DNA from 3 places in the Hydrogenophaga sp. OTU3427 genome. Region 2 is predicted to be linked to each of the others. Evidence: predicted binding sites of a transcription regulator. Region 2 holds the regulator's gene; each other region holds the start of a gene.
The links. Region 2 encodes FNR, which switches genes on or off when oxygen is low (the NO sensors DNR and NnrR bind a similar motif). Its sites were predicted from a motif close to TTGATNNNNATCAA; they were not measured.
Positions count from the first base shown of each region.

Region 1: the regulator FNR is predicted to act here: its motif matches at 3,664-3,677, upstream of AAHB17_RS21125 (universal stress protein).
Region 3: the regulator FNR is predicted to act here: its motif matches at 4,519-4,532, upstream of AAHB17_RS17675 (hemerythrin domain-containing protein).

Region 1 is NZ_JASATI010000051.1:21,639-31,460, reverse strand. Features, by position in the region: gene ccoN (cytochrome-c oxidase, cbb3-type subunit I) at 1-988, opposite strand, end outside; gene ccoS (cbb3-type cytochrome oxidase assembly protein CcoS) at 1,057-1,194, opposite strand; gene AAHB17_RS21130 (heavy metal translocating P-type ATPase) at 1,213-3,627, opposite strand; gene AAHB17_RS21125 (universal stress protein) at 3,773-4,216, shown strand; gene AAHB17_RS21120 (LysR family transcriptional regulator) at 4,226-5,125, opposite strand; gene AAHB17_RS21115 (MFS transporter) at 5,192-6,592, shown strand; gene AAHB17_RS21110 (malonate--CoA ligase) at 6,559-8,112, opposite strand; gene AAHB17_RS21105 (Bug family tripartite tricarboxylate transporter substrate binding protein) at 8,263-9,267, opposite strand; gene AAHB17_RS21100 (malonyl-CoA decarboxylase domain-containing protein) at 9,337-9,822, opposite strand, start outside.
Region 2 is NZ_JASATI010000071.1:3,257-13,078, forward strand. Features, by position in the region: gene AAHB17_RS23415 (DMT family transporter) at 1-507, shown strand, start outside; gene AAHB17_RS23420 (TetR/AcrR family transcriptional regulator) at 622-1,227, shown strand; gene AAHB17_RS23425 (NADP-dependent oxidoreductase) at 1,336-2,337, shown strand; gene AAHB17_RS23430 (SDR family oxidoreductase) at 2,419-3,123, shown strand; gene AAHB17_RS23435 (alkene reductase) at 3,155-4,231, shown strand; gene AAHB17_RS23440 (MATE family efflux transporter) at 4,306-5,694, shown strand; gene AAHB17_RS23445 (sulfite exporter TauE/SafE family protein) at 5,699-6,379, opposite strand; gene hemN (oxygen-independent coproporphyrinogen III oxidase) at 6,428-7,804, opposite strand; gene fnr (fumarate/nitrate reduction transcriptional regulator Fnr) at 7,933-8,652, shown strand; gene AAHB17_RS23460 (hypothetical protein) at 8,816-9,115, opposite strand; gene AAHB17_RS23465 (nitrogen fixation protein FixH) at 9,158-9,421, opposite strand; gene ccoG (cytochrome c oxidase accessory protein CcoG) at 9,444-9,822, opposite strand, start outside.
Region 3 is NZ_JASATI010000034.1:18,956-28,777, forward strand. Features, by position in the region: gene AAHB17_RS17650 (cupin domain-containing protein) at 1-177, shown strand, start outside; gene AAHB17_RS17655 (adenosylcobalamin-dependent ribonucleoside-diphosphate reductase) at 235-2,700, opposite strand; gene AAHB17_RS17660 (DUF5710 domain-containing protein) at 2,776-3,072, shown strand; gene AAHB17_RS17665 (hypothetical protein) at 3,120-3,515, shown strand; gene AAHB17_RS17670 (DUF3297 family protein) at 3,596-3,841, shown strand; gene AAHB17_RS17675 (hemerythrin domain-containing protein) at 3,881-4,426, opposite strand; gene AAHB17_RS17680 (DUF6282 family protein) at 4,714-5,688, shown strand; gene AAHB17_RS17685 (NAD(P)H-dependent oxidoreductase) at 5,685-6,395, shown strand; gene AAHB17_RS17690 (IclR family transcriptional regulator) at 6,464-7,270, shown strand; gene AAHB17_RS17695 (3-keto-5-aminohexanoate cleavage protein) at 7,418-8,341, shown strand; gene AAHB17_RS17700 (Bug family tripartite tricarboxylate transporter substrate binding protein) at 8,414-9,400, shown strand; gene AAHB17_RS17705 (HpcH/HpaI aldolase family protein) at 9,422-9,822, shown strand, end outside.

The sequences.
Region 1 (9,822 bases), on a different contig from region 2:
TCGGACCTTCGAAGGTCGACATGCCGTAGAAGGACAGCGAGACGATCAGGAAGCGCAGGATGGGGTCGTCACGCAGCTTGTGCCATGCGCCCGACAGGGTCATGATGCCGTTGATCATGCCGCCCCAGCTGGGCGCCAGCAGGATGAGCGAGAACACCATGCCGATGGACTGCGCCCAGTCGGGCAGCGCGGTGTAGTGCAGGTGGTGCGGACCCGCCCACATGTAGGTGAAGATCAGCGCCCAGAAGTGGACGATGGACAGGCGGTAGCTGTAGACCGGGCGCTCGGCCTGCTTGGGGATGAAGTAGTACATCATGCCCAGGAAGCCGGCGGTCAGGAAGAAGCCCACCGCGTTGTGGCCGTACCACCACTGGACCATGGCGTCCTGCACACCGGCGTAGGCCGAGTAGGACTTGAACAGGTCGACGGGAATGGCGGCGCTGTTGACCAGGTGCAGCACGGCCACGGCCAGGATGAAGGCGCCGAAGAACCAGTTGGCCACGTAGATGTGGCGCACCTTGCGCATGCCGACGGTGCCGAAGAAGACGATGGCGTAGGACACCCAGACCAGGGTGATCAGGATGTCGATGGGCCACTCCAGCTCGGCGTACTCCTTGCCGCTGGTGTAGCCCAGCGGCAGGGTGATGGCGGCCAGCACGATGACCAGTTGCCAGCCCCAGAAGGTGAAGGCGGCCAGCGGCGCGCAAAACAACCTCACCTGGTTGGTCCGCTGGACCACGTAGTAGCTGCTGGCGAACAGCGCGCAGCCACCGAAGGCGAAGATCACCGCGTTGGTGTGCAGCGGGCGCAGCCGGCCATAGCTCAACCAGGAAATGCCCAGGTTCAGCTCTGGCCAGGTCAGCTGGGCGGCAATGATGACGCCCACCAGCATCCCCACCACGCCCCAGACCACGGCCATGATGGAAAACTGCCTGACGACTTTGTCGTTGTAGACCGCCGACTGGCTGGCCTTTGTATTCACAGACATACAGAAACTCCTCTCAATAATCCTTGGCCGAGTGTCACCGGCCGTCCGCCACAGGGGATTGACCTAGGTCAATCGCTGTCGAGAATGCGTTCGCCCTCGCGCTCGACGTGGTCGAACTGGCCGCTGTGCAGCGCCCAGCCGAACAGCGCGATGATGCCGAGCACCAGCAGCACCGAGAGGGGAATGAGAAGGTAGAGAACGTCCACGGGAGCCCTTTCTGGGTGTCAAGCTGCCCGGCTCGCCAAGGATGCGGCGGCCAGCACGGGTGTGGCGGCTTCACCACGGCGGGCCAGCCGCAGCGCGTTGCCGATCACGAACAGTGAGCTCCCTGCCATGCCCAGGCCCGCGAGCCAGGGCGGCATCCAACCGACCAGTGCCAGGGGCACGCAGACCGCGTTGTAGACCGCGGCCCAGGTCAGGTTCTGACGCACGATGCGCATGGTAGCCCGGGATTGTGCAAATGCGTCGGCCACGTCGGCCAGGCGCCCGCCCTGCAGCACGAAGTCGGACTGCGCCTGGGCCAGCGGCAGGGCGTGGCCCAGCGCCAGCGAGGTGTCGGCGCGGGCGAGCACCGGGCCGTCGTTGAGGCCGTCGCCCACCATGGCCACCCGCAGGCCCCTGGCCTGCAGGGCTTCGATGTCCTGCAGCTTCTGTTCGGGGCTGGCGCTGGCGACCACGTCGCGTATGCCCACCTCCTGCGCGACGCGGCGCACCGCCACCAGGTGGTCGCCCGACAGCAGCCGCACCTGCAGGCCCTCGGCCAGCAGGCGCACCACGGTGGCTGCGGCGTCGGGGCGCAAGGCCTCGTCCAGCACAAAGGTGGCCAGCCAGCCGTCGCCATCGCTCAGGTGGGCGCGGGGCGCGCCATGCGGGTTGACGCCCCGCGCGGCCAGCACCAAGTCGTCCACCCCACAGAAACGGGGCGAACCCAGGCGCAGTTCGCGGCCGTTGTCCAGCACGCCGAGCATGCCCTGCCCCATCGTTTCGGTGACGGTCATGGCGGCCATGGCCGGTGCCGGCACCGGCGCGCTTTCGGCGTGGGCGCGGGCGATGGCGCGCGCCACCGGGTGGCGTGATCCACCGGCCAGCGCCGCCGCCAGCGCCAGGGCGCGCGGCCGCGTCATGCCCTCGCGGGTGTGCACGGCGGTCAGCCGCGCGCGGTCCTCGGTCAGGGTGCCGGTCTTGTCGAACACCACCACGTCCACGCTGGCCAGTGCTTCGAAGGCCTGCAGGCGACGCACCAGCACCCCACGACGGGCCAACGCGCCGGCCGAGGCCAGCATGGCAGCTGGCGTGGCCAGCGACAGCGCGCACGGACAGGTCACGATCAGCACAGCCACCGCCGTGGCGATGGCGCGGTGCGGATCGGTGGGCCACCAGTACAGGGCCGCACCGGCCGCGGCCAGCAGCACCAGCACCAGGAAGGGCCCGGCCAAACGGTCGGCCAGCACGGCCAGGCGCGGCTTGTCGGTGGCGGCGCGCTCCATCAGGGCCACGATCTGGGCGAAGCGGGTGTCGGCGCCCACGGCCGTCAAACGCACACGCACCGGGCCTGCGAGGTTGAAGCTGCCGGCCACCACGATCTCGCCCTGGCGGCGGGTCACGGGGCGGGCCTCGCCGGTCAGCAGGGCCTCGTCGATGCTGGCGCTGCCCTCGACCAGCTCGCCATCGCCAGGAAAGGCCTGGCCTGCCAGGACCCGCACGACGTCGCCCTGGCGCAGGCGGCGCACGGCCACCTGCTCGTGGCCGCCGCCAGCCAGTTCGCGCTCGCAGGTCTCGGGCAGGCGGCTGACCAGCGCGTCCAGCGCGCCAGCGGTGCGGTCGCGCGCCTTGAGTTCCAGGTAGCGGCCACCAAGCAGGAAAAACACGAACATCGTGAGGGAGTCGAACCAAACCTCCGCGCCCCAGGGGCCAGTGGGCTCCAGCGTGGCCGCCGTGCTGACGAGGAAGGTCACCAGGATGCCCAGGGACACCGGCGTGTCCATGCCCACGCGGCCCTGGCGCAGGTCGCGCCAGGCGCCGGCGAAAAACGGCCCGCTGGCGAACAGCACCACCGGCACGCTGACCACCCAGCTTGCCCAGCTGAGCAGTTGCGCGATGTCGGCCGGTATCTCGCCCGGCTCGGTGACGTAGGACGGCCACGCGTACATCATGACCTGCATCATGCAGAAGCCGGCCACGAACAGACGCCACAGCGCCTTGCGTGTCTCGGCCAGGCGCTGGCCCAGGCTGAAGGCCTGCGACAGCGGCAGCAGGCGGTAACCCGCGCGCCCCACCGCGCCGGACAGGGCGGACAGGCGCGCCAGCGCCGGGTCCCATTGCAGGCTCAGCCGTCGGCTGGCGGCATTGACCTCGGCCCGCAGCACGCCAGGCTGGGACAACAGCACCGCCTCCACCGTGTCGGCGCAGGCCGCGCAGTGCATGCCCTGCACCACCAGCAGCGACGTGGCCGCGCCCCCCTGGGCCGGGTCGGCGAAGTCGGTGAAGGCGCGTTGCTCGTCCGGATCGTCGAGCGCCGAAAAATCGTCGTTCACCTCCAGCGAACCCGTCGGCAGGGACGGCCCGCCGATGGCCGCTCCCTGGCCCACGGGCGCCTCGGGCCAGGGCGGGGGAACGCTCGCGCGGGCGGCATCGGTCATGGACGCCAAGCTTAAGTCAAACCACCGCACACGTGCTTGATTTAGGTCAAGGCGGGCCGGCTCCGTGCTGCTAGCCTTGGACTTGGAAAGCCAAGGGGGCTGCGCCACAATGGCACGGCCCCTCCCACAACACAAAGGACACACCATGTACAAGCGCATCCTGGTTGCAACCGACGGCTCCAAGCTGTCGCAAAAAGCGGTCGAACATGGTCTGGCGCTGGCCGACCTGACCGGCGCCGAGCTGGTGGCGCTGAAGGTGATCCCGCGCTACCCGCAGACCTACTTCGAAGGTGGCGTGGCCCTGGCCGCGGCCGAGATCAGCAAGATCGAAGCGCAGTGGCAGGAAGAGGCCATGCAGGTGGTCAACGCCGTCAAGGCGGCGGGCCAGAAACGCGAGATCAAGGTCAAGGCCATCACCGCCAAGTCCGATCTGGTTTCAGAGGCCATCATCGCCAACGCCAAGCGCAGCAAGTGCGACCTGATCGTCATGGCCTCGCACGGCCGCCGCGGCATCAAGCGCCTGCTGCTGGGCAGCGAAACCACCCAGGTGCTGACACACTCGCACATCCCCGTGCTGGTGTTGCGCTGACGGAGCACGTCAACGTGGCTGGCGCAGGGCCGCCAGCAAGGTCTCGCGCAGCCAGCGGTGCGCGGGGTCGCCATGCTGGCGCGGGTGCCAGGCCAGGCGCAGCGGCGAAGCCGGCAGCTTCAGCGGCAGCTTGAACATGTGCAGCCCCAGCGATGCGCCCATGGCACGCGCGGTCCGCTCGGGCGCGCAGGCCACCAGGTCCGAGCGGGCGCACACGATCAGCGCGGCAAACACGCTGGGCACCACCAGCACGGTGTTGCGCTGCAGGCCGTGCGCCGCCAGTTCGACGTCGACGGCCGACGCCTCGCCCGGATGGGTCAGCACCTCCACATGCCGGGCGGCGGCAAAACGCCGCGCCGTCACCCGTCCCTGGGCCATTGGGTGGTCGGCGGCCACCAGCCCCAGCAGGTTGCGGTCGGCAAGAGGTTCGACCACCAGTTCCGGGTCCTGTCGGTGGCCTGAACCCAAATCCAGGTCGATGCGGCCCTCGCGCAGGCCGGCCGGGTCGTGGTGGCTCTCGGGCAGGAACTGCAGGCTGGACAGCGGCATGTGCTGCGTCAATGCCCGCACCAGCGTGACCCCATAACCCACCGACATGCCCTCGGCCGCGCGCAGCACAAAGCGGCGCCGCACCTGGGACAGATCGCCCGTGTCCAAGCGCTTGCGCAGCGCATCGGCCTGGGCCAGCAACTGCTTGACCGGTTCCGCCAGGCCCTGGGCCCGGACGGTGGGCACCAGCCGCCGCCCGGCCCGCACCAGCAACGGGTCGGCAAACGCCTCCCGCAGGCGCGCCAATGTGTGGCTCATGGCCGGCGTGCTCAGGTGCATGCGCTCGGCCGCGCCGGTCACGCTGCCGGTGCTCAGCAACGCGTCCAGCGCGCGCAGCAGGTTGAGGTCGTAATCTTTCATCTGGTGCAAGTATGTGTTCCAAACATTGCACTGTACAGACATGAAAACGCCCGCGACACTGCGGCCATGACCCACCCCGCCCTGCCCTCGCCCACCACCAGGCCCCTGCTCGCCTTCGCCATGCTGGTCGTGGTGCTGGTGCTGGCCGCGCTCGACCAGACCATCCTGTCCACCGCGCTGCCGGCCATCGCGCACGACCTGCCCGGCACGCTGCCGCTGGCATGGGTGTTCTCGGCCTACCTGCTGGCCGCCACGGTGGTGATCGCGCTCTATGGCCGCCTGGCCGACGTTCTGGGCCGCAAGCCCATGCTGCTGCTGGCCATCGCCCTGTTCCTGCTGGGCTCGCTGGCTTGCGGCGCCAGCCAGACCCTCGCGCAACTGGTGATGGCGCGTGCGCTGCAGGGCGCGGGTGGTGGTGGCCTGTTGACGCTGACCATGTTGACCGTGGCCAGCCTGTTCCCGCCGGAACAACGTGGGCGCTACCAGTCCATGCTGGGCGCGAGCTACGGTGTCGCCACCATGTTCGGCCCGCTGCTGGGCGGCTGGCTGGTGGAGCACGTCTCCTGGCACTGGGCGTTCTGGATCAACGTGCCGCTGGCCTTGCTGGCCTGGCTGGTGCTGGCCCGCACGACGCCGCGTTCGCCACGGCAGGCGGCATCCATCGATGGGTGGGGCGCGGCCACGCTGACGCTGGCGCTGGTCGCCACGCTGCTGGCCACACAGCACGGCAAGCTGCAACTGCCCGCCTGGCTGTCGCTGGGCGTGCTGCTGGCCGTCGCCGCCAAGGCCGGTGCCGCCTTCGTCTGGCGCCAGTTCCGCGCCGGGCATCCGCTGGTGCCGCCCGGCCTGTTTCGCCACCCCGCCTACACCGCCACGGCCGCCATCGGCCTGTGTTCCGGCGTGGCAATGTACGCCGCCGTGGTCTTCGTGCCGCAGTACCTGCAAACCATGCTGCACCTGTCGCCCACGGCGTCGGCTTGGCATCTGTTGCCGCTGATGGCCGGCATCACCGCCGCCGCCGTCACCAGTGGCAAGCTGCTGCGCGCGCAGGTGGCCGCCCGCCGGCTGGCCGGTGTGGGCAGCGCCTTGCTGCTGCTGTCCTTCCTGGCATTGGCGCTGTCGCTGGCCTGGGCCCCCGCCTCGGCGCCACTCATCTCGGCCTGCTTGCTGCCGGCCGGCATGGGCCTGGGCCTGCTGTTTCCCATCGTCACGGTGGTGTCGCAGCGCAGCTCGCCGCCACAGTTCATGGGCATCGCCACGGCCACCCCCGTGATGCTGCGCAGCCTGGGCGGCAGCCTCGGCGTGGCGCTGATGGCCGGGCTGCTGGGCACGCGCATGGCCGATGGCCTGCAGGCGGTGTTCGCCTGCGCGTCGCTGGCCGCGCTCGCCGCCCTGCTGTGCAGCCGCTGGCTGGCACCTCTGGCGTCAGCGCCTCAGCGCGCACCGGGGGCAAACAGCGTGGCGTAGCGTTCGCGCAGCAGGTTCTTCTGCACCTTGCCCATGGTGTTGCGTGGCAGTTCCGCCACCACGAAGCAACGCTTGGGGATCTTGAAGTTGGCCAGCTTGGCCTTGAGGTCGGCGATGATGCGATCGGCGTCCAGCGTTGCGCCGGCCTTGGCGATCACCACCACCACGCCCACCTCGCCAAAGTCGGGATGGGGCACGCCAACCACCGCGCTCTCGGCCACGCCGGGCATGTCGTTGATGTAGCCCTCGATCTCGGCCGGGTAGACGTTGTAGCCGCCGCTGATGATGAGGTCCTTGCTGCGCCCGACGATGGTGACATAACCCCGCTCGTCCACCTTGCCCACGTCACCGGTCTTGAAGAAGCAGTCGGCGGTGAACTCCTCGGCGGTCTTTTCCGGCATGCGCCAGTAGCCCTTGAAGATGTTGGGTCCACGCACCTGGATGGCGCCGATGTCGCCCACCGGCAGCGGCTTGTTGTTGTCGCCTGCGACGCGCAGCTCGACGCCCGGCAGGGGGAAACCCACCGTACCACCTCGACGCTCGCTCTGACCGCCAAAACGCGCGTCGGCCGCATAGGGGTTGGAGGTCAGCATGGCGGTTTCGCTCATGCCGTAGCGCTCCAGGATGGTGTGGCCGGTGCGCCCGCGCCAGTCGTTGAAGGTCTCGATCAGCAACGGTGCCGAGCCCGACACGAACAGGCGCATGTGGGCCGTGGCCTCGCGCGTGAGACCGGCCTCGCCCAGCATGCGCACGTACAGCGTGGGCACGCCCATGAAGACGGTCGCCTCTGCCATCCAGGCGATCGCGCGCCTGGGGTCGAACTTGGCCATCCACAGGATCTTGCTGCCGTTGATCAGGGCGCCGTGCAGGGCCACGAACAGGCCGTGGACATGGAAGATGGGCAGCGCGTGGATCAGCACGTCACCCGGCTTCCAGCCCCAGTAGTCCTTGAGCACACGCGCGTTGGACAGCAGGTTGTCGTGCGACAACATGGCTCCCTTGCTGCGGCCGGTGGTGCCGCTGGTGTAGAGGATGGCGGCCAGATCGTCGGGGTCACGCGCCACCACGGTGTGTTGGTCGCTGCAGTGCGCCGCGCGCTCCAGCAGCGAGCCGCTGCGGTCGTCGCCGAGCGTGAACACATGCTGCGTGCCGGCCCTGAAGGCAATCTTGCTGACCCAGCCGAAGTTGACCGGCGAACAGACCACCACCGCCGGCTCGGCGTTGGTGATGAAGTAGTCGATTTCGGCGCTCTGGTAGGCGGTGTTGAGCGGCAAGAACACGTGGCCCGCCCGCAGCGTGGCCAGGTACAGCACCACCGCCTCCACCGATTTCTCCACCTGCACCGCAATGCGCGAGGCCGGCGGGATGTCCAGCGAACCGAGCAGGTTGGCCACCATGGCGGTGGCGCGGTCGATGTCACGCCAAGAGTAGGCCAGCCCGTTGTCGGTTTCGATGGCCGTGCGGTCCAGATCGGCGGGAAAGGCGGCCCGCAGGGCGGCAAAGAGGTTGTGTTGGCTCATAGGAGTATCGCGTGAAAAAAATCTGTGACCCGCCCCGAAGGGCACATGCTCAGGCACGCCCCAACCCCACCCGGGAATGCGGCGGAGCCGGCTTCGCCGGTCCGCTCGCATCGCCCGCTGGGAGGATGACGCCGCAGGCGGCGCGGGGGGTTAGTCAAACTTCGCGCCCGACGCTTTGACCACCGCCGCCCAGCGTTTGACCTCGTCGCTGACGAAGCCGCTGAACTGCTGCGGTGTCAGGCTGGCAAACTCGGCGCCGTTGTTGGCCCAGGCGGTCTTGACATCGTCGCTGGCGCCACAGCGGCGGATCTCCTCGCCGATGCGGGCCAGCACGTCGGGTGGCGTGCCCTTGGGTGCCCAGACGCCGTACCAGGTGGTCACGGTGTAGTCGGGCAGACCCACCTCGGCGGCCGAGGGCACGTCGGGGAAGGCCGGGTTGCGCTTGTTGCCCGAGACCATGAGGGCCTTGACGCGGCCGCTCTTGATGTGGGTGGCCGAGGAGCCCAGGCCATCGAACATCATGTCCACCTGGCCACCGACCAGGTCGCGCAGGGCCGGGCCGGCCCCGGTGTAGGGGATGTGGGTGATGAAGGTCTTGCTCTGCTGCTTGAACAGCTCGCCCGCCAGGTGGTGCGAGGTGCCGGTGCCCGCCGAGCCGTAGTTGTATTTGCCCGGGTTCTTGCGCATCAGCTCCAGAAACGCCTTGAAGTCGGGCACGTTGACGTTCTTGGGATTGACCACCACCACCTGCGGTACGTTGGCCACCAGGGCGATGGGCACGAAGTCCTTTTCGATGTCGTAGTCCAGCTTGGGGTACATCGAGGGCGCAATGGCGTGGTGCACGGCGCCCATGAAGAGGGTGTAGCCATCGGGCGCGGCCCGCGACGCGATGCCCGCCCCCAGGGTACCGCCCGCGCCCCCGCGGTTGTCGATCACCAGTTGGCGGCCGGTGAGCTTGGCGAAGGCCGCAGACAGCGGGCGTGCAAATGCGTCGGTGCCTCCACCGGCCGGGAAGGGCACGACCATGGTCACGGGCTTGTTCGGCCAGGCGTTCTGGGCGTGGGCCGGCACGTGGCCCAGCGTGCCCAGCGCGCCCCAACCGGCCAGGGCCGAGGCTTGGCGCAGCAGGCTGCGGCGGTCAAGAGAGTGGTTCATCGTTTGTCTCCAGTCGTTATGGGGGCCGGGTGGTTCCGGCCGGTTGGGAAATCGCGCGGGCGGTCGGGCTCAGGCCTTCAGCAGGGCCTCCACATCACCCGACATGGGAATGCGGCCCTGGGCCAGCTGGGCACGGTGGCGGTCCAGCCGTTTCAGATCGTAGAGGTAGTTGACCATCAGGCCGTAGGACTGCTTGAGCCCCTTGGGCGAGGGGTCACCGGCCCAGTTGAGCCGCTCGACGCGGGCGCCATTGCCGAGGTGGAAACGCGCCACTGGGTCCAGCGGCTTGCCTTCCTGCCACTGCTGGCCCAGGTAACGCGCGGCGGCCGCCATCAGGAAACGGCGCACCGGCGACTTGGCGTCCAGCGCCAGCGGCTTGTCCAGCGCGGCCAGCAGGTGTTCGGCGGCAGGTGGTTCGTAGCCCACCGCGCGCCCGAGTTCACGCAGCTCGCGCGTGTCCAGCCGGGCCAGCTCGGCGCCCGCCTGGCGAGCCAGCCAGCCCCGCAGACCGGGGATGGGGGACAGCGTGGCGAAAGTCTTGAGCTGCGGGAATTC
Region 2 (9,822 bases):
AAGGCCGACACAGCCACCGCCGCCACGGCCGACGCCACCTGGGCCGGCCTGCCGCTGCCGCTGTGGGGCAACCTGCTCATCTTCGCGGCGGTGGTGTGTGAGGCCTCCTACGTGGTGATCGGCAAGCGGCTCACCCAGGGCCTGGGCCCCAAGCGCATCTCGTCGCTGATCAACCTGGTGGGCTTCGCGCTGGTCACGCCCATGGGCCTGTGGGCAGCGCTCAGCTTCGACTTTGCCAGCGTCTCGGCCAGCTTCTGGCTGCTGCTGGTGTTCTATGGCCTGGCGGCCAGCGTGTGGACGGTGTGGCTGTGGATGACCGGGCTGAAGACCGTGCCCGCAGCCCAAGCCGGCGTGTTCACCGTGATGCTGCCGGTCAGCGCCGCCGCCATCGGCGTGCTGTTCATGGGCGAGCGCCTGACCAACGTGCAGATGCTGGCCTTTGGCATCGCCCTGCTGGGCCTGGTGCTAGCCACGCTGCCCGCGCCATCGAACGCAGCGACGCACTGAGTCCAACGGACCCAACCGCCACCACAGGCAAGCCGAAGGAGACAGCAAGAAGGGGGTTGTCCGCGATTGACCTTGAGGCAAGGATGGTCAATGGCAAGCGTCGGAAAATCTCGTATGATTCACATCATGCGAAAACAGACAGGCACCTCCCGGGCAGCGGCCAAAGAGGCCACCCACGAACGCATCGTGGAGGTCGCGGCGCGCGCCATTCGCCGCAGCGGATACGACGGCACAGGTGTTGCGGACCTGATGAAGGAGGCCGGGCTGACACACGGCGCCTTCTACGCACACTTCAGCTCGCGCGAAGCGATGCTGGCCGAGGCCGCCAGTTGTGCGTTCGCACAGTCCGCCGCCGCTTTGGCCCGCGTCACCATGAGCGTTCCACCGGAAGATGCCTTGGCGTCGCTGCTCGCGGCTTACCTTTCAAAAACACACCAGGAGCAAGTGGCCACAGGTTGTCCATTGGCCGCACTGGGTTCTGAAACCGCGCGCCAGATCCCCGACGTTCGGCGGGTGGCGACGCGGCATGTCAAGGAAGTGATCGACCTGGTGGCCCGCCTGTCCCCAGACTGGGGGCAGTCTGGCGCGCATCAGCGCGCACTGGTGACGGTGTCCACCATGGTGGGCGCCCTGCTGTTGGCGCGTGCGGTCGACGATCAGCATCTGTCGGACAGCCTGCGCGAAGCCGCGCTCCAACACCTGACGCCACCTCACGGATGAAATCGCTGGTCACCGCTTTTTATTGCCAATTCATATGATGATCATCATGCAAATAAGCAACACACACCGCGGCCGAACGCCTGGCACCGAACGGATCGAGGCTGCGGCATGAAGGCATTTGTGCTCACTGGCTACAACAAAAAGGCGCCGTTGCAGCCGATGGACATGCCTGTTCCGACACCCAACGACGACGAGGTGCTGGTGCAGGTGCACGCCGCCGGCGTGAACGTGCTGGACAGCAAGCTCCGCGACGGCGAGTTCAAGCTCATCCTGCCCTACCACCTGCCTGTCATCCTGGGGCACGACGTCGCGGGCGTGGTGGTCCAGGTCGGTGCGAGGGTGCGGCAGTTCCAGCCAGGCGACGAGGTCTACGCCCGGCTCGACGATTTCCGCATCGGCGGCTTCGCCGAGTTTGTCGTGGTCCAGGAGGCGTCCCTCGCCCCCAAGCCCAAGGGCCTCACGATGGAAGAGGCCGCATCGGTGCCACTGGTGGCCTTGACGGCCTGGCAGGCACTGGTCGAGAAGGCGCAGTTGAAACCAGGACAGAAAGTCTTCATTCAGGCGGGCTCCGGTGGCGTCGGCACGTTGGCCATCCAGTTGGCCAAACACCTGGGCGCCACGGTGGCGACAACCACCAGCACGGCCAACGTGGCGTTCGTAAAGGGGCTGGGCGCGGACACCGTGGTCGACTACAAGACGCAGTCGTTCGCCGATGTCTTGCGCGATCAGGACGTGGTCCTGAACAGCCAGGACACCAAGACACTCCAACAATCCGTCGGAGTGCTCAAGCGCGGCGGAAAGCTCATTTCCATCTCCGGTCCGCCCGATCCGGCGTTTGGCCAGGCGATCGCCGCCCCTGGGTTCGTGAGGGTGGTGATGTGGCTGCTGAGTGCGGGCATTCGGCGGCTGGCCAAGCGCCGATCCATCGCCTACGCCTTCCTCTTCATGCGCCCCAGTGGCGCCCAGTTGCGGGAGATCACCGCCCTGTTCGACGCAGGTGTCCTGCGACCCGTGGTGGACCGCGTCTTCCCATTCGAATCAACGAACGAGGCCATGGCCTATGTGGACGCGGGCCGCTCCCGCGGCAAGGTCGTCGTCAAGGTCCGGTGATGGTGTTGGTTGCAGCGTGGCGGCCTGTTGTGGGCAGCGCCGGCTGAATGTGTTTGTTGCTCATTTTTTTCGGAGATCCTCATGAAAATTGAAAACGCCGTCGCCCTGGTCACGGGCGCCAACCGTGGCATTGGACTGGCCTTCGCACGCGCTTTGCTCGCGCGGGGCGCCCGCAAGGTCTACGTGGGCGCACGCGACCCCGCGACCGTCACCCAATCCGGTGTGGAGGTGCTGCGACTCGACGTCAACAACCCGGACGATGTGGCCGCGGCCGCGGCGCGGGCGTCGGACGTGACGCTGGTGATCAACAACGCCGGCATCGCCCAACCCGGCGGTTTTCTCGCGGCCGACAGCGAAGACATCACGCGGCGCATCTTCGAAACCAACTTCTTCGCCATGCTTCGCGTCAGCAAGGCCTTTGCCCCGGCCCTCAAGTCCAACGGCGGCGGCGCTTTGCTCAACGTGCTGTCGGTGGCTTCCTGGGTGAACGGCGGCGAGCTGGCGGCCTACGCGGCCAGCAAATCGGCCGCGTGGTCGCTCACCAACGCACTGCGCCACGAACTCTCGGCGCAAAAGACACAGGTCACGGCACTGCACATGGCCTACGTCGATACCGACCTCACGCGGGGGTTCGATGTGCCGAAAACCGGTCCTGACGACATCGTCAGGCGTGCGCTCGACGGCCTCGAATCGGGTCGGGACGAGGTGCTGGCGGATGAACTCACGGGGCATGTCAAACAAGGCCTGACGGCCGCTCGGCCCAGTTACCTGCCCCAGACCGCCTGACACCCCGGTACTCTTCATCTCAAGGATTCACATGCTTTTCACGCCTCTGGCCACACCCGGCCTTCGCCTCAACAACCGCGTCGTCATGGCGCCCATGACACGCAGCCGTGCGGTCGATGCCAACACCCCCAACGCCTTGATGGCGGACCACTACGGCCAGCGCGCTTCGGCCGGCCTGATCATCACAGAGGGCACGTCCCCATCACCCAACGGCTTGGGCTACGCGCGCATTCCCGGGCTCTTCAACAGCGAGCACGTGCGCGGCTGGCGCGAGGTCACCCGGGCGGTCCATGCCCAGGGCGGCAAAATTTTCGTGCAACTGATGCACACCGGACGCGTTGCCCACGTGGCCAACCTCCCGACCGGCGCCGAAGTGCTCGGCCCAACGGCCGACGTCTGCCCCGGTGACATACACACCGACACCCAGGGCATGCAAGCCCACAGCGGGCCCCGGGCGATGACCGTCGCCGACATCCGGCACGCCGTCGCCGAATACGCGCAAGCGGCCAGGCTGGCCATCGAGGCGGGGTTTGACGGCGTGGAGCTGCACGCCGCCAACGGCTACCTGATCGAGCAGTTCCTGAACGCGAACGTGAACCGGCGCACCGACGCCTACGGCGGCGGCATCGAGGCGCGCAACCGCTTTGCGCTCGAAGTGGCCGAGGCAACGGTCGCCGCCATCGGTGCCGACCGGGTGGGCATCAGGCTGTCGCCGCATGGCGTTTTCAACGGCACGGGTGGCTTTGCCGACGTCGACGCGCAGTATGTGTCCCTCGTGCAGGCAGTCTCCGCGCTGGGTTTGAAGTACGTCCACCTGCTGGACCATGCCGCCATGGGCGCGCCACCCGTGCCCTCGGCATTGAAAGCCAGGCTGCGCGCCGCCTTCAAAGGCACGCTCATCCTGGCCGGCGGCTTCGACCGAGCCAGCGCCGAACGCGCGCTCGACGCGGGCGAGGCCGATCTCATCGCCTTCGGTCGGCCCTTCATCGCCAACCCCGATCTGGTCGAGCGGATGTCGACGCATGCCGACCTGAATGCCGTCGACATGACCACGTTCTACACCCCCGGCGCGAAAGGCTACACCGACTACCCGTTGCTGGCAGCTTGAGTGCACCCGGTCCCTGATCAAGCCCCGGCATGTTGGCCCGACACGGCCCTCGTTCACCGCAAAGACACGCATCCATGAGCACACCACAGACCTCACCGCCCACGCCATCCGTGGGCAAGCGCGATGCCGTCAACCCACTGCTGAACGCACCGCTGGCGCCCACGCTGCTGCGGCTCGCCGTGCCCAACATGCTGGCCATGCTGGCCACGGCCTTGGCCGCCATTGCGGAGACCGGCTACGTCGGCAGCTTTGGCGTCGGCTCGCTGGCGGGCATGGCCTTGGTTTTTCCGTTTGTCATGCTGCAGATGATGCTGTCGGGGGGCGCCATGGGCGGTGGCGTCTCGTCGGCGGTCAGCCAGGCCCTCGGCGCGGGCGATGGCGAACGTGCCAATGCCCTGGCGGTGCATGCGACGTGGATAGGCCTGGGCGCGGGGGCGCTGTTCATGGTGCTGATGCTGGCCCTGGGACCGTGGCTGTTTGCTGTCTTGGGTGGCCAGGGTGAGGCGCTGAGCCAGGCGCTGGCCTACGCCAACATCGCCTTTCTGGGCTCCATCTTCATCTGGCTGGTCAACACGTTTTCGTCCGTGATCCGCGGCTCGGGCAACATGTCCGTGCCGTCGGCCACCTTGCTGCTGGTGGCCTTGGGGCAGGTGGCGATCAGCGGTGCGCTGGGGCTGGGCTGGGGGCCATTCCCCCGGCTGGGCATGCCGGGCGTGGCGGCCGGGCAGGTGCTGGCCTACGGGTTGGGCGCAGCGTACCTGTACAGCCACCTGCGTTCGGGGCGGGCACGCATTCACTTGCGCCTGCGTTCGACACCCCTGCAGTGGCCCTTGGCACGCACCATCCTGAGGGTGGGTGGTTTTGCCTGCATATCGCCCCTCCAGACCGTGCTGACCATCCTCATCCTGACCCGCCTGGTCGCGCAGTTTGGCACCACCGCGTTGGCGGGCTACGGCATCGGTGCCCGGCTGGAGTTCTTGCTGATTCCCGTGGCCTTCGCCGTTGGCGTCGCGTCGGTGCCGCTGGTGGGCATGGCCATCGGCGCCGGGAACGTCGCGCGGGCACGCCGGGCCGCGTGGTCCGCCTCCGCCTTGGCGGCCGGGCTCCTGGGCTTGCTGGGCGCGGTGCTGGCACTGGCGCCCGATCTGTGGACCGGCCTTTTCACGCAGGACCCGACCCTCCTGGACGCAACGGCCACCTATTTCCATTGGGCTGGACCCGCCTATGGGCTGTTCGGACTCGGGCTGTCCCTCTATTTCTCGTCACTGGGCGCGGGCAAGGTGGCCGGTCCCGTGTTGGCCGGCACCTTGCGGCTGGTTCTGGTGGGACTGGGTGGCTGGGCGCTCGCGGTCGCTCAGGCGCCGGCGTGGACCATCTTCGCCTTGGTCGCTTTGGGCATGGCCGCCTATGGGCTGGCCACCGCGCTTGCCGTGCATGGCACGGCCTGGGGCGCCGAGCGGTGATGGATCAGGCGCACCACAGCCCGGTCGGATTCGTCAATCCCATCCAGATCGCCCAACCCGACGTCATCACCAGGGCCGCACCGGCCAGGCGCATGCCCCAGGCGCCACCACGCAGGCTGCCGGCGGCGTGCCAGCGCAGCAGCAGCCAGGGCCCGAGGGTCATGGAGACGGAGGTGCCGAGCGCGAACAGGCCCATGATGACCGCGCCCTCGATGGCGTTGGCCGACAGCGAGGCCACCAGCAAGGCGGAGTACAGCAGGCCGCAGGGCATGAGCGCCCAACCGGCGCCCAGCACGTAAGGCGCCTTGCCGCCCAGCCGCGCCAGCACCGGCCTGGCCTTGCGCCAGACGGTCTGCGCCACGCCGTCCACCCAGGCGGGCTGGCGCGCCTGCAGCACCAGCAGCAGACCGAGCAGCAGCGCCAGCACGTGAAAGGCCGTCCACAGCGGGCGCAGCACCACGGTGTTGGTGCCCAGCCAGCCCAGGCCCTGCACGGTGGCCGCAGCCAGGCCTCCGAGGGTGGCATAACCCAGGATGCGCCCCAGCTGAAAACCGACGATGGCCTGCTGCGTGCGGGGCGCCGAGGCCCTGGCGATGCCGGCGCAGGCCGCACCACACATGGCCACACAGTGTGGACCACCCACCAGCCCCATGAACAGGGCCGTCACGGCCATGGACGTTTGCATGGACGAACTCTAGCAGCGACCCGCGCCGCAGTGGAGCCTGGAGGCCATTCAGATGATTTTCGAGAACCTGGCGCGGTCCTGGTCCACCCGCAGGTGCTTGTCGAACACCATGCCGATGGCACGCACGAGGAACCAGCCGGCGTCGGTCACCTCGATGCCTTGGTCGTCCACCTTCACCAGGCCCTGGGCCTGCATGGGCGCCAGGGCTTCCAGCTCGCGGGCAAAGTAGCTGCGGAAGTCAAGCAGGTGGCCCAGTTCGATGGACTCGAACTGCAGCCGCCCCTGGCACATCAGCGCCATGATGACGGTGCGCCGCACCAGGTCGTCGCGGGTGAGGGCCAGGCCGCGCACGATGGGCAGGCGGCCCTGGTCCAGCATGTCGTAGTACTCGTCCAGCGTCTTGGCGTTCTGGCTGTAGGTGGCGCCCACGCGGCCAATGGCCGAGACGCCCAGGGCGATCAGGTCGCAGTCGGGCTGGGTGCTGTAGCCCTGGAAGTTGCGGTGCAGCCGGCCCTGGCGCTTGGCCACGGCCAGGGCGTCGTTGGGCAGGGCGAAATGGTCCATGCCCACGTAGACGTAGCCGGCGTCGATGAAGGTGTCGAGCGACTGAGACAGCATGGCCAGCTTGTCGGCCGGCACCGGCAGCTCGGCCGCCACGATGCGGCGCTGCGGCTTGAAGCGCGTGGGCAGGTGGGCGTAGGCGTACAGCGCCACGCGGTCGGGCCGCAGCTGCGTGACCTGGGTCAGCGTGCGCGCGAAGGATTCGGGCGTCTGCAGCGGCAGGCCATAGATGAGGTCGACGTTGACCGACTCGAAGCCGATGCGCCGCGCCGCCGCCACCAACGCGAACACCTGCTCGGCCGGTTGCACCCGGTGCACCGCCTTCTGCACGGCGGGATCGAAATCCTGCACGCCGAAGCTGAGCCGGTTGAAGCCGAGCTGGTGCAGGTGCTCCAGGCGCTGTTCGTTGACGGTGCGCGGGTCGACCTCGATCGAATACTCGCCGCCGGGCACGAGGTTGAAATGCCGACGCACGGTGTGCATGAGGTCGCTGAGTTCGGCGTCGCTCAGGAAGGTGGGCGTGCCGCCGCCGATGTGCAGCTGCGACACGTGGTGCCCGCGACCGAAGTGCTGCACGTGCAGGTCCAGCTCTCGCGCCAGGTAGCGCAGGTACTCGGCCGATTTGCTGTGGTGCTTGGTGATGACCTTGTTGCAGGCGCAGTAGTAGCAGACCGACTCGCAAAAGGGCACGTGGATGTAGAGCGACAGCGGCAGGGCCAACGAGCCGGCGCGGCGCTGCTCCAGCGCCTGGATGTAGTCGGCCTCGCCAAAGGCCTCGACGAAACGGTCTGCTGTCGGGTACGAGGTGTAGCGCGGCCCCGGCACGTCGAAACGGCGCAGCAGTTGTTCGTCAATCACGTGCATCACAGGGCATCTCCAAAGTGGTTTTGACTGTGCCTCAAGCCCGGGTTTCCACCCTTGATCTGGGTCAAGCCGAACGAAATGTCAGTGAAGTTTTCTATTAACATGGGGAAACACCCGACAATCGCAGCATGGACGTCCAAAGCATCAAGGTCGCGTGCTCCAGTTGCAACCTGCGTGAACTCTGCCTTCCCATGGGCCTGAGCCACGAGGAAATGAACAAGCTGGACCACGTCATTTCCACCCGCAAGCGCGTCAAGCGCGGTGCGGCGCTGTTCAACACCGGGGACCGCTTCACCTCGATCTACGCGGTGCGCTCGGGCTTCTTCAAGACCTGCGTCACCACCGCCGATGGGCGCGATCAGGTGACGGGTTTCCAGATGACGGGCGAGATCATCGGCCTGGACGGCATCGTGTCCGACCACCACTCGTGCGACGCCATCGCGCTGGAGGACGCCGAGGTCTGCGTGATGCCCTTCGACCAGCTGGAGATGCTGTCACGCGAGTTCAACACGCTGCAGCACCACGTGCACAAGATCATGAGCCGTGAGATCGTGCGCGACCACGGCGTCATGCTGCTGCTGGGCAGCATGCGGGCCGAGGAACGCCTGGCCGCCTTCCTGCTCAACCTGGTGCAGCGCCTGCATGCGCGCGGCTTCTCGCAGTCCGAGCTGATCCTGCGCATGACCCGCGAGGAAATCGGCAGCTACCTGGGCATGAAGCTGGAAACGGTGAGCCGCACCTTCTCGAAATTCGTCGACGACGGCGTCATCGAGGTCAAGCAGCGCTATGTGAAGATCATGGACACCGAGGCGCTCAAGCGCATCGTCAATCCCCAGGTCTGCAGCTGACCCACCCCCGTTTCTCGCTCACTTCGTGTAGCGCGAGTCCCCCCTCAAGGGGGGGACACCAGCGGTCCGGCAGAGCCGGCCCGCTGGTGTCCCCCGGATGGATCCACTGCATGCGCTGCCGATCGCGCTGATCGGGCCGGGTGAGCAGACCCGCGCACAGCCTTCAGCAGCAGTTGTTGCCCTCCCGGGCGCAGTCGGCGGGCCGCTGATCGACCGGCACGGGGCAGCGGTTGACCTCGAAGGGCGACAGGGACAGCAGCGTGGTGAGCGCGCTGGAAGCCATGGTCATGCCCCAGAACACGAAAAAGGACAGGGTGTAGATCGCCTGCCGCGACAAGCCCAGTTCGCCGCCGCCGATGCGGTGCAGGTCCTCGGGGTCGACCATCGCGAACACCACCATCTCCAGCACGCCGGCCACCAGAAAGGCCGGCCAGGCGATCCACATCAGTCGTTGCAGGCGCATTGCTGTCTCCTTGTTCTGAGGGTCTGCGGACCGCCGGGCGCTTCAGCGCTTCTCGGGCAGGGTGGCGGTGGCCGCGTGATTGCGCGCCTGCTGCGCGGGCGCCAGCGTGAGCGACTTGTTGTCGGTGTCGGATCGCTGGATGCGCGGCGACTGCGCATCCAGCACCGGGTCCTGGTACTTGATGGCGATCGCCGCCGTGACCAGGCCGGCCACCACCACCGCCAGCGGGCCGCTGATGATCAGCCAGACATAGGGCTCGCGCCACCAGGCGCGGGTGACGGTGGGCAAGGACTTGATCGTGCTCATGGGATTCTTTCGTGTGTGGCGCTCAGCGTGGCACCAGGAAAACAGCCTTCTCGCTCACGTGCATGGCCTCGGCGCCGGTGGCACGGATGTCAAAGGCAATCGGATGCGAGCCCGGCGCGGCGCCTGGCGGCACCTGCACCCGAACCCCCACCGAGCGCACCTCGGTCGAGCGCACTTCCACCGTGGGTTCGGAGGCCAGCGCCACGCCGGGCAGACCCGACACCTCGATCGCGTAGGTCTGCGTGGTTTCGGTGGCGTTCATGACCTGCAGGCGGTAGACGTTCTCGATGCGGCCCTGCTCCACCATGCGGGCCAGCGCACCGCGGTCACGGATCACGTCGACCTTGAGCGGCGTGCGCAAGAACAGGCTCGCCCCCACCGCCACACAGATCAGGCCCAGG
Region 3 (9,822 bases), on a different contig from region 2:
TACGTGCCGCCCTATGTGCCCCACCAGGAAATCAACGCCAGCGCGACCGAGGTGCTCGAATGTGTGCTGTGCCGCAGCGATGGCCAGGCCGTGGCGGTCAACCTCGACATCGAGCCGGTGGAAAAACCCGAGCAGGTGCTGTGGGTGGACCCCACGCACCCAACGGGCGGGGTGTGAGGGCGCCGCCTGTGGGCTGGAACTCCGCGGTGTCGCTCGCCGTCCCGGTTCAGGCCTTCAGCCGCAAGCCCCGATGTGCCCACACTGCGTGCAGTACTCGCAGCCATCCTTGCGGATCACGGCGCGGGCGCCACACTCCGGGCACTTTTTCCCGACCATGGGCGCCAGCGCCGGACCGGCTGGCGCCACGGTGCCGGTGAGGGCGGTGGGGTAAGGGGCCAGGCCGCCCTGCCGCACACGCTGGGCGCGCAGGCTCAGGATGTTCTGGATGGCGTAGGCGATGGCCGCCACCTCGGAGTCGTGCCACAGCGGCACGCGGGTGCCGTCTTCCTTGAGGGCGTGGCCGTGGCGCACCGGGCCGCGGTCCCAGGCCACCTTGCGCATGTCGCTGAGCGCGCGCTCCAGAAAACCGCCGCGCGCGGCCAGCGACAGCAGGCGCATGCTGGAGGTGATCCACTGCTGCGACTCGCCGCTCTGGCCCACGGGCATGAAGAACTCGATGGCGCGCTCCGCCGTGCCGCTGCCGTCGGCCTTGGGCACGGGCAGGAAGGAGACCACCACGTACAGGGTCTTGTGGCCTTCGTGGGTCCAGTACTCGATCTTCTCGGCCACCGCGTCCAGCGCGCCCTTGGGCCGGCTCTCGATCACGCTGCGCATGGGGTCGATCGCGCCCGTGTCGGGTGCCGCCGGGGCGGGCGCGGCGGCTGGCGTGGTTTCGAGCACCGCGCCCAGGATGGTGTTGGGCCGGTAGGTGGCCAGGCCCTTGAGGCCGGCGCGCCAGGCTTCCAGGTAGAGGTTCTTGAAGTCCTCGTAGGGGCAGTCGGCCGGCACGTTGACGGTCTTGGAGATGGCGGTGTCGATGTAGGGCTGCACCGCCTCCATCATGGCGATGTGGTCGTGGGCCGGCATCTCCAGCGCGCTCACGAAGGCGGGTGGCAGGGCCAGGGGGTCGCCGCCCAGCGCGGCGTACAGGCGCCAGGCGTGGTCCTGCACCTCGTATTCGCTGCGCGAGCCGTCGGCCTCGCGCTTGCGCCGGGTGTAGGTCCAGGAGAAGGCGGGCTCGATGCCGTTGGAGGCGTTGTCGGCAAAGGCCAGGCTCACGGTGCCGGTGGGCGCGATGGACAGCAGGTGGCTGTTGCGCAGGCCGTGGGTGCGGATGCGGTCCTTGAGCGCGGTCGGCAGCCGGCTGGCAAAGCCGCCGTCGGCGAGGTACTGCTCGGCGTTGAACAAGGGAAAGGCGCCTTTTTCCAGGGCCAGGTCCACCGACGCGCCGTAGGCCGCGTCGCGCATGCACTCGGCCATGCGGCGGGCCATGTCGCGCCCGTCCGCCGTGTCGTAGCGTAGGCCCAGCATCACCAGCGCGTCGCCCAGGCCGGTGAAGCCCACGCCGATGCGTCGCTTGGCCTGGGCCTCGCGCTGCTGGGCCGGCAGCGGCCAGTGGGTGAGGTCCAGCACGTTGTCCAGCGCCCGCACCTGCAGGGCCACGGCCTGGCCGAAGGCCTCGAAGTCGAACGCCGCCATGCCGCCATGGTCGAAGGGGTGGCGCACAAAACGCGTCAGGATCACCGGCCCCAGGTCGCAGCAGCCGTAGGGCGGCAGGGGCTGTTCGCCGCAGGGGTTGGTGGCGGTGATGGCTTCGATGGCGCGCAGGTTGTTGTCGCGGTTGATCTGGTCGGTGAACAGGATGCCGGGTTCGGCGAAGTCGTAGGCCGAGCGCATCACGGTGTCCCACAGCTCCTGGGCCGGCACGGTCTGGTAGACCCATTGGCCGTCGGCGCGCTGGTGGGCGCCGCGCGCCAGCCACTCCGCGCTGGGCCGTGCCGGGTGCACCAGCGCCCAGGGCTGCTGGCGCTGCACCGCGTCGATGAAGGCATCGGTGACGGCGACCGAGACGTTGAAGTTGTTCCAGCGCCCGGGCGTGCGCTTGGCGGTGATGAATTCGAGCACGTCCGGGTGGTCGATGCGCAGCACGCCCATCTGCGCGCCGCGCCGGGCGCCCGCGCTCTCCACCGTGGCGCAGCTCTGGTCGAAGACGTTGATGTAGCTGCACGGGCCGGACGCGGTCGACGCCGTGCCATGCACATGGGCACCGCGCGGCCGGATGCGGGAGAAGTCGTAGCCGACACCACCGCCCCGGCGCATGGTTTCGGCCGCTTCGCGCAGGGCCTCGTAGATGCCGGGGAAGCCGGCCTCGTCCTGGCCCTGGATGCAGTCGCCCACGGGCTGAACGAAGCAGTTGATCAGCGTGGCCTGGATGTCGGTGCCGGCCGCGCTCATGATGCGCCCGGCGCCGATGGCGCCCGCCTCCAGGTTGCGCTTGAACAGCGCCTCGAAGTGGGCCCGCTGCGCGGGCGCCTCCACGCTGGCCAGCGCACGGGCCACGCGCTCGAACAGGTCTGACTCGCTGCGCTCATCGCCCTTGAGGTACTTCTCGCGCAGCACGTCCACGGTGATGGGCTGCGGCGGCAGCGTCCATCGGGCGTCGGGTGGCAGGGGCAGGGGCAGGTCCAGTCGTTGGTTCATGGTGGGGGGCTCCTCAGGCGGCATGTGGCGTCCCGGCCGGCGTTCGGGCCGCGGGCACAGGCAGATAATGAACCCATGCGAGTCAATCTGGCCACCCCGTTTGCTGACAAGGATCAAGTCAAGGCGCTGGGCGCGCGGTGGGACCCCGCCCGCAAGGTCTGGTACGTGCTCGATCCCAAGGACCTGACGCCCTTCATGCGCTGGATTCCCGATCTGGTGGCGGCCACCCAGGCCGCTGCCGTGCCCGCGCCCGCCCCTCCCCGGGCGGCCGCCCAACGCACCCCGACCGCGACCGCCGCCCGGATCGAGGTGCCCGACTGTGGCTGCGCAGCCCTCCCCTGGGAGGACTGCGTCCACACCCTGCGACCCTAGACCGTCCGCCGGGTGCCTGCGCAACACCACCTCCCGGGAGCGACACCATGAATCCCACCCTTCGTTTTGTCCGCCATGCGCTCGCCTGGGGCGTGTTGGGCCTGGGCGCCGCTGGCGGCACCTGGTCGCAAACCGCCGCCGATGTGTCGCGGGCGCGTTTTGATGCCGAGCGCAAGGCCTGCCTGGCGGGCCTCACCGGCCAGGACACGCAGACCTGCCTCACCGAAGCCCACAACGCCTACGGCGAACGCCGGCGCGGCGCCGATCTCCAGGTGAGCCCGGAGGAGTTGCTGTACAACCGCCTGCGCCGCTGCGAGGTCCATCAGGGCCCCGAGCGCACCGACTGCGAGGCCCGCATGCGTGGGCAGGGGCAGACCAGCGGCAGCGTGGACGGTGGTGGCCTGCTGCGCGAACTCACCACCGTGGTGCCGCCGAGGCAGTGACGGGCCGCTCAGCGCCCTTGCGCAAGGGCCGCACCCGGAATCCGGGACAATCCCAATTTCACATACCCAGCCACAGCGCCATGACCGAAGCCTCCGCACCCGCCCTGCCTGACCGCCTGTCCATCGACCCGCGCAGCCCCCACCACGTGGCCGCGGTGTTCGAGCGCGACATCGGCATCCGCTTCAATGGCAAGGAGCGATTTGATGTCGAGGAATACTGCATCAGCGAAGGCTGGGTGCGGGTGCCCGCCGGCAAGACGGTGGACCGCAAGGGCCAGCCGCTGATGATCAAGCTCAAGGGCGTGGTCGAAGCCTTCTACAAGTGAGACGGCGGCGCCCCGTGCGCGCCACCGCCTGAGACCGGCTCAGGAGCCGCGCAGTCCCCGGCGCGCGGCATTCACCACGTGCCGCGTGTGCAGGGCCAGGCCCAGCGCGGCCATGTCCTCGCCGTGGCGGCCCAGGATGGCCTGCGCCAGCGGCAGGAAGCTGGCTTCTTCCAGCCGGGCGTGGGTCAGGTAGGCCTGCACCAGCTCGTTGAGGTCGGTGCTGTCGCAGCTCACGCTGCTGCCCTTGGCCACCTGTTCCAGCTGCGGCTGCAGTTGGCGCCAGAGCGCTTCGATGTGGCGGTGCTCGGCACTCAGGGCCGCCACCATGTGTTGCACCTCCTGCAACTCGTCCCCCGGCGTGGCATGGGCCAGCACGGCCGGGAACAAATCCTTTTCCTCTTCCTTGTGGTGGTCGAACACGGCGTCGTGAAAAAACGCCAGCGTGTCCTGCGCCAGCCGCCGCGCCCGCGCGGCCGGCTCCAGCAGGGCAGGCAGTTCCTTCAAGGCGTCGAGGTGGGCCACGATGCCTTCATGGCATTGGGCAAAGGACTGGATCGGGGTGGTTTCGGTGACGGCGGCGTTCATGGGACATCTCCAGACAGTGGACCGGCCTGATGGCGGCGGATGGCTCACTGTAGGCCGCCTCGCGCGCGCCGTGTGGCCTATCCGGCCAAAGCTTGATCTGCATCAGACACCACCACCCGCCCGCGCGGTGGCTGGCCTCCCCACGACGTCGTCATGCCCATGACCTAGGGTTTTCACTGAGTGGTGATGTTCCGGTTCGGCCCTACAGTTCGTATCATAGAACATAACAGTGTTTCGTTAGATAAAACAAACACCGATTTTCACCGAACCCCCGAAAGGCACACGACATGGACATGAAAAGCGCAGCCAGCGACGACCGCTTCGCGATCGCACCGGGCGCCTGGCGCAGCCAGCAACCCGATCTGGGCAAGCAACTGCTCCAGGGCGCGGTGGACCTGCACTGCCACAGCGGCCCGTCCGTCATGCCGCGTTACTTCGACCACTACGAAGCGATGCAGGAAGCGTCCGAAGCCGGCGTGCGCGCCTTGCTGATCAAGGACCACTACTACTCGGCCACGCCGGTGACGGCCATGCTGAACAAGCACTTCCGCCACCTGAAGGTCACGCTGCTGTCGGGCGTGCCCCTGAACAACCAGAGCGGCGGTCTCAACCTGTACGCGGTCGAGCACGGCATCGCCCTGGGCGCCAAGCTGGTGTGGATGCCGACCTTTGCCTCGCGCAACCACATCGCCCACCACAAGGCCGACGCCAACTTCAGCTTCCCCAAGTCCAAGAAACCCATGCTGTCGCCCACGCCGCTGACGGTGGTGGACGACCAGGGCCGGCTGCTGCCCGAGGTGCTGCCCATCCTGGACATGGTGGCCGAGCACGACGTGGTGCTGTCCTCCGGCCACCTGCACATCAGCGAGATCTGGCCGCTGTTCGACGAGGCCAAGCGCCGGGGTGTCAAGCGCCTGCTGTGCAACCACCCGTCTTACGTCATCGACGCCACGCTGGACGACATGGCCCGCCTGGCCGGCATGGGCGTGTACCTGGAGCATTCGATGTGCATGTTCGCCGAGGACTCCAAGTTCCGCTTCTACGAGCCGGCCAAGCTGCAGGCCATGATCGAAGCGGCGGGCGTGGACCGCACCATCCTGGGCTCGGACCTGGGCCAGGTGGGCAACCCGCGCCTGGTCGACGGCTTCCTCAGCGTGATCGAGATCTGCCTGGACCTGGGCTACTCGGCCGAGCAGGTGCGCAAGATGGTGTCGACCAACGCCGCCGACCTGGTGGGCCTGGACGCGGTCGAGGCGGCATGAACACGCTCATCGTCTACGCCCACCCCGAGCCGCGCTCGTTCACGGCCGCGCTCAAGGACACGGCCGTGGCCACCCTGGGCGCGCTGGGGCACGAGGTCAGCGTGTCGGACCTGTACGCCGAGGGCTTCAACCCGGTGGCCGGTCGCCATGACTTCGAGACCGTGGCGGACGGCGGGCATTTCCACTACCAGCAGGAGCAGCTCAAGGCCAGCCAGGCGGGCGGCTTCTCGGCCGAGCTGCGGCGTGAACAAGAGCGCGTGGCGCAGGCCGACCTGTTCCTCTTTGTCTACCCCCTGTGGTGGGGCGGCATGCCGGCCATCCTCAAGGGCTGGTTCGACCGGGTCATGGCCTACGGCTTCGCCTACGCCGACGGCAAGCGTTTCGACAGCGGCTTCTTCCAGGGCCGCCATGGGCTGATCGCCCTGACCACCGGCGGCACCCCCGAGCGCTTTTCGCCCGAGGGGGTGTACGGCCCCATCGACGACCTGCTGTACCCCCACCGCCGCACCATGCTGGAGTACCTGGGGCTGCGCATCGCGCCAACCTTCGTGGCCTACGCCACGCCGCGCGTGAGCGCCGCCGAGCGCGAGGCCTATCTGGCGGCCTGGGCGGCACAGCTCACGAAGTTGGCCGGCGAGATCGCGGCCACGCCGGCGCAGCGCGCCGCCGCGCCCACCACCACCACCCATTGGGCCACGGCCGCCTGAGGCCCTTTCGGATCGCTGATATCGTGTCGCTCAACCTCATCCCCATCCACCGTGAAGCGACACGATATATGAGCGCATCCTCCGACGCACCGGCCGAAACCACGGGCGTGCAAGCCGTCCTGTTTGCCCTGCAGATCATGGAACACGTGGCCGTGCAGCGCGAGCCCATCGGCGTGACCACCCTGGCCGAACACTTCGGCACCAACAAGAGCCGCATCCACCGCCACCTCAAGACCCTGGCCCAGCAAGGCTACATCGTCCAGGACGAGGTGTCCGAGCGCTACCGCGTGGGCGCCCGGCTGATCGCGCTGGGACACGCCATCAGCGACAGCGTGGACATCGTGCGCGAGGCCAAGCTGGTGATGCGCAAGGTGCGCAACACGCTCAACCACTCGGTGGTGCTGTCCATGGTTGACCGCGGCGGCGTGCGGGTGGTCAACGTCGAGTCGGGCACCTCGGCGGTGGAGATCACGGTCAAGCCCGGCTCGCTGATGGACTACCACTCGTCCGCGCAGGGCAAGATCGCCCTGGCCCATGGCGGGCCGGCGCTGCTCAGGCAGGCCACCGCCAAGGGCCTGACCGCCCACACCCCGCGCACCCTCACCGACCCGGCCGCGCTGGAGCGCGAGCTGGCGCAGATACGCCAGCAGGGCTGGGCCGTGGCGCCCAACGAGGCGGTGACAGGGCTGAACGCCTTGGCCGTCCCCATCTTCGACGCCACCGGCAAGCTGGCGGCGGCGGTCGCCATCGTCGACTCGGTGCAGTTCATCGGCGAGCCGCCCACGCAGGAACAGATCGACACCATGCTCGACGCCGGGCGGCGCATCTCGGAAAGCATTGGCCACAAGACCGGGAGGTCTATGCGAAACCCCTGAACGCCCCCTGTCCCGTGCCCGTGGCTTCAGTGGGCCGCACCGCCGGTGCGGTCTCGCTGAGCGGCTGACGGGACACCTCCTTTCCAGCAGCGCAAGAAACTGCCGCGCGCGGCAGTCGGGCGCAGCTTTGCCTGAAACGTCTCACGCATGAACAAAGTCATCATCAGCGCCGCCGTCACCGGGGCCATACACACACCGTCGATGTCGCCCCATCTGCCGGTGACGCCCGACGAGATCGCCACCGCCGCGCTGGAGGCGGCGCAGGCGGGCGCGGCCATCGTCCATCTGCATGCGCGGGACCCGGAAACGGGCAAGCCGACCCAGGCGGTGGACGTGTTCCGGCGGTTCCTGCCCACCATCCAGGCCGCGTCCGACGTGGTGGTCAACCTCACCACGGGCGGCGCGCCCACCATGACGGTGCAGGAGCGCCTGCAGCCGGCGCTGCGCTTGCAGCCCGAGGTGGCCTCGCTCAACATGGGCAGCATGAACTTCGGCCTGTACGAGATGCTGGGCCGCTTCAAGGCGTTCAAGCACGACTGGGAACGCCCCTACCTGGCCAACAGCGACGACATGGTGTTCAAGAACACCTTCCGCGACATCGCCCACATCCTCGAGTCCTGTTCCGCCCACGGCACCCGCTTCGAGATCGAGTGCTACGACACCAGCCACCTCTACACCGCCGCGCATTTCCGTGACCGTGGCCTGCTGCCGGGGCCGTTGTTCATCCAGACCGTGTTCGGCCTGCGCGGCGGCATCGGCGCCCATCCGGACGACCTGGCCCACATGAAGCGCACGGCGGACCGGCTGTTCGGCGACGCCTACGTCTGGTCGGTGCTGGGCGCCGGCCGCCACCAGATGCCGCTGGCCACGATGGCCGCGGCCATGGGCGGCAACGTCCGCGTGGGCCTGGAGGATTCCCTGTGGGACGGTCCTGGCCGACTGGCGCGCAACAGCGCCGTCCAGGTGCAGCGCATCCGCCAGGTGCTGGACGCGCTGTCGCTGGAGGTGGCCACCCCCGACGAGGCCCGCCAGATGCTGGGCCTCAAAGGCCGCCACAACGTCGCCTTCTGAGCGACCCGACTTTCCCGCCCTTTTTCAAACGCCGCTTTTTCCCCGCCTTCCCCCATTCCACGGAGACACCCCATGCCCCACACCACCTTCACCCTGGCCCGCCGCACCCTGCTGGCCGCGGCCGCCCTGGCCCTGGCCGCCCCCACCTGGGCGCAGTCCTTCCCCACCAAACCGGTCAAGCTGGTGGTGCCCTACCCGGCGGGTGGCCCCATCGACGGCGTGGCCCGTGGCCTGGCCGAGCGCCTGCAGCGCCTGTGGGGCCAGCCCGTGGTGGTGGACAACCGGGGCGGCGCCAACGAAATCATCGCCGGTGATTTCACCGCCAAGTCGCCGGCGGACGGCTACACCATCCTGCTCGGCGCCGATCCCACGTTTTCGGGCAACCCCTTCCTGTTCAAGAAGCTGCCCTTCAACCCCTTCACCGACCTCGTGCCCATCACCCGCGTCGTCAACGTGAACATGGCCTTCATCGTGCCCGGCGGCCTGCCGGTCAACACCTTGAAGGAGTTCGTCGCGCTGATCAAGGCCAACCCCAACAAATACAACTACGGCTCGGCCGGTGCCGGCGGCCCGACCCATGTGCAGGTCGACGCCTTCCTGCGCCAGGAAGACCTGCAGATGACCCACGTGGCCTACAAGGGCATCGCGCCCGCCGCGCAGGACGTGCTGAGCGGCCAGGTCCAGGCCATGGTGGCCGGCAGCTCGGCCGCCACGCCCCACATCCCCTCGGGCAAGATGAAGGTGCTGGCCATCAACGGCCCCAAGCGCGCCAAGGCCCTGCCCAACGTGCCGACCTTCGCCGAGGCCGGTTTCCCCAACACCGAGATGTACTTCTACCTGGGCCTGACCGCGCCCAAGGGGGTGCCCAAGGCCATCGTCGACCAGATCGCCGCCGACACCCGCAAGGTGCTGGCCGACCAGAGCTTCGTGGAGAAGACGCTGGACGTGTTCGGCTTCGACCCGATCAGCGAAACCCCCGAGCAGTTCGCCGAATTCCTCAAGCGCGACCGCGCCCTGGCGGAAAAGAAGATCCGCGCCGCCAACGTCTCGCTCGACTGAACTGTTCCGCCCCCGCCCACCATGTCACTGCCGCTCCTTCCCCCCTTCCGCCAGCGCCTGGCCAGCGGCCAGCCGCTGCTGGGCACCTTCGTCAAAAGCCCCGGTGCCCACGGCATCGAGGTCCTGGGCGAGGTCGGCCTGGACTTCGTGGTCATCGACGCCGAACACGCGCCCTGGGACCGTGGCGCCGTCGACCTGGCCCTGCTCGCCGCGCGGGCGCACGCCCTGCCCGCGCTGGTGCGGGTGGAAAACAGCGCCGGCATCCTGTCGGCGCTGGACAGCGGCGCCACAGGGGTGCTGGTGCCCCACGTGTCCCACCCCGACACCGCACGCGCCGTGGTGGCGGCCTGCCGCTACCGCCCCGGGCAGCGCGGCTTTTCCAACTCGCCCCGCGCCGGGCGCTACGGTGGCCTGGGCCTGGC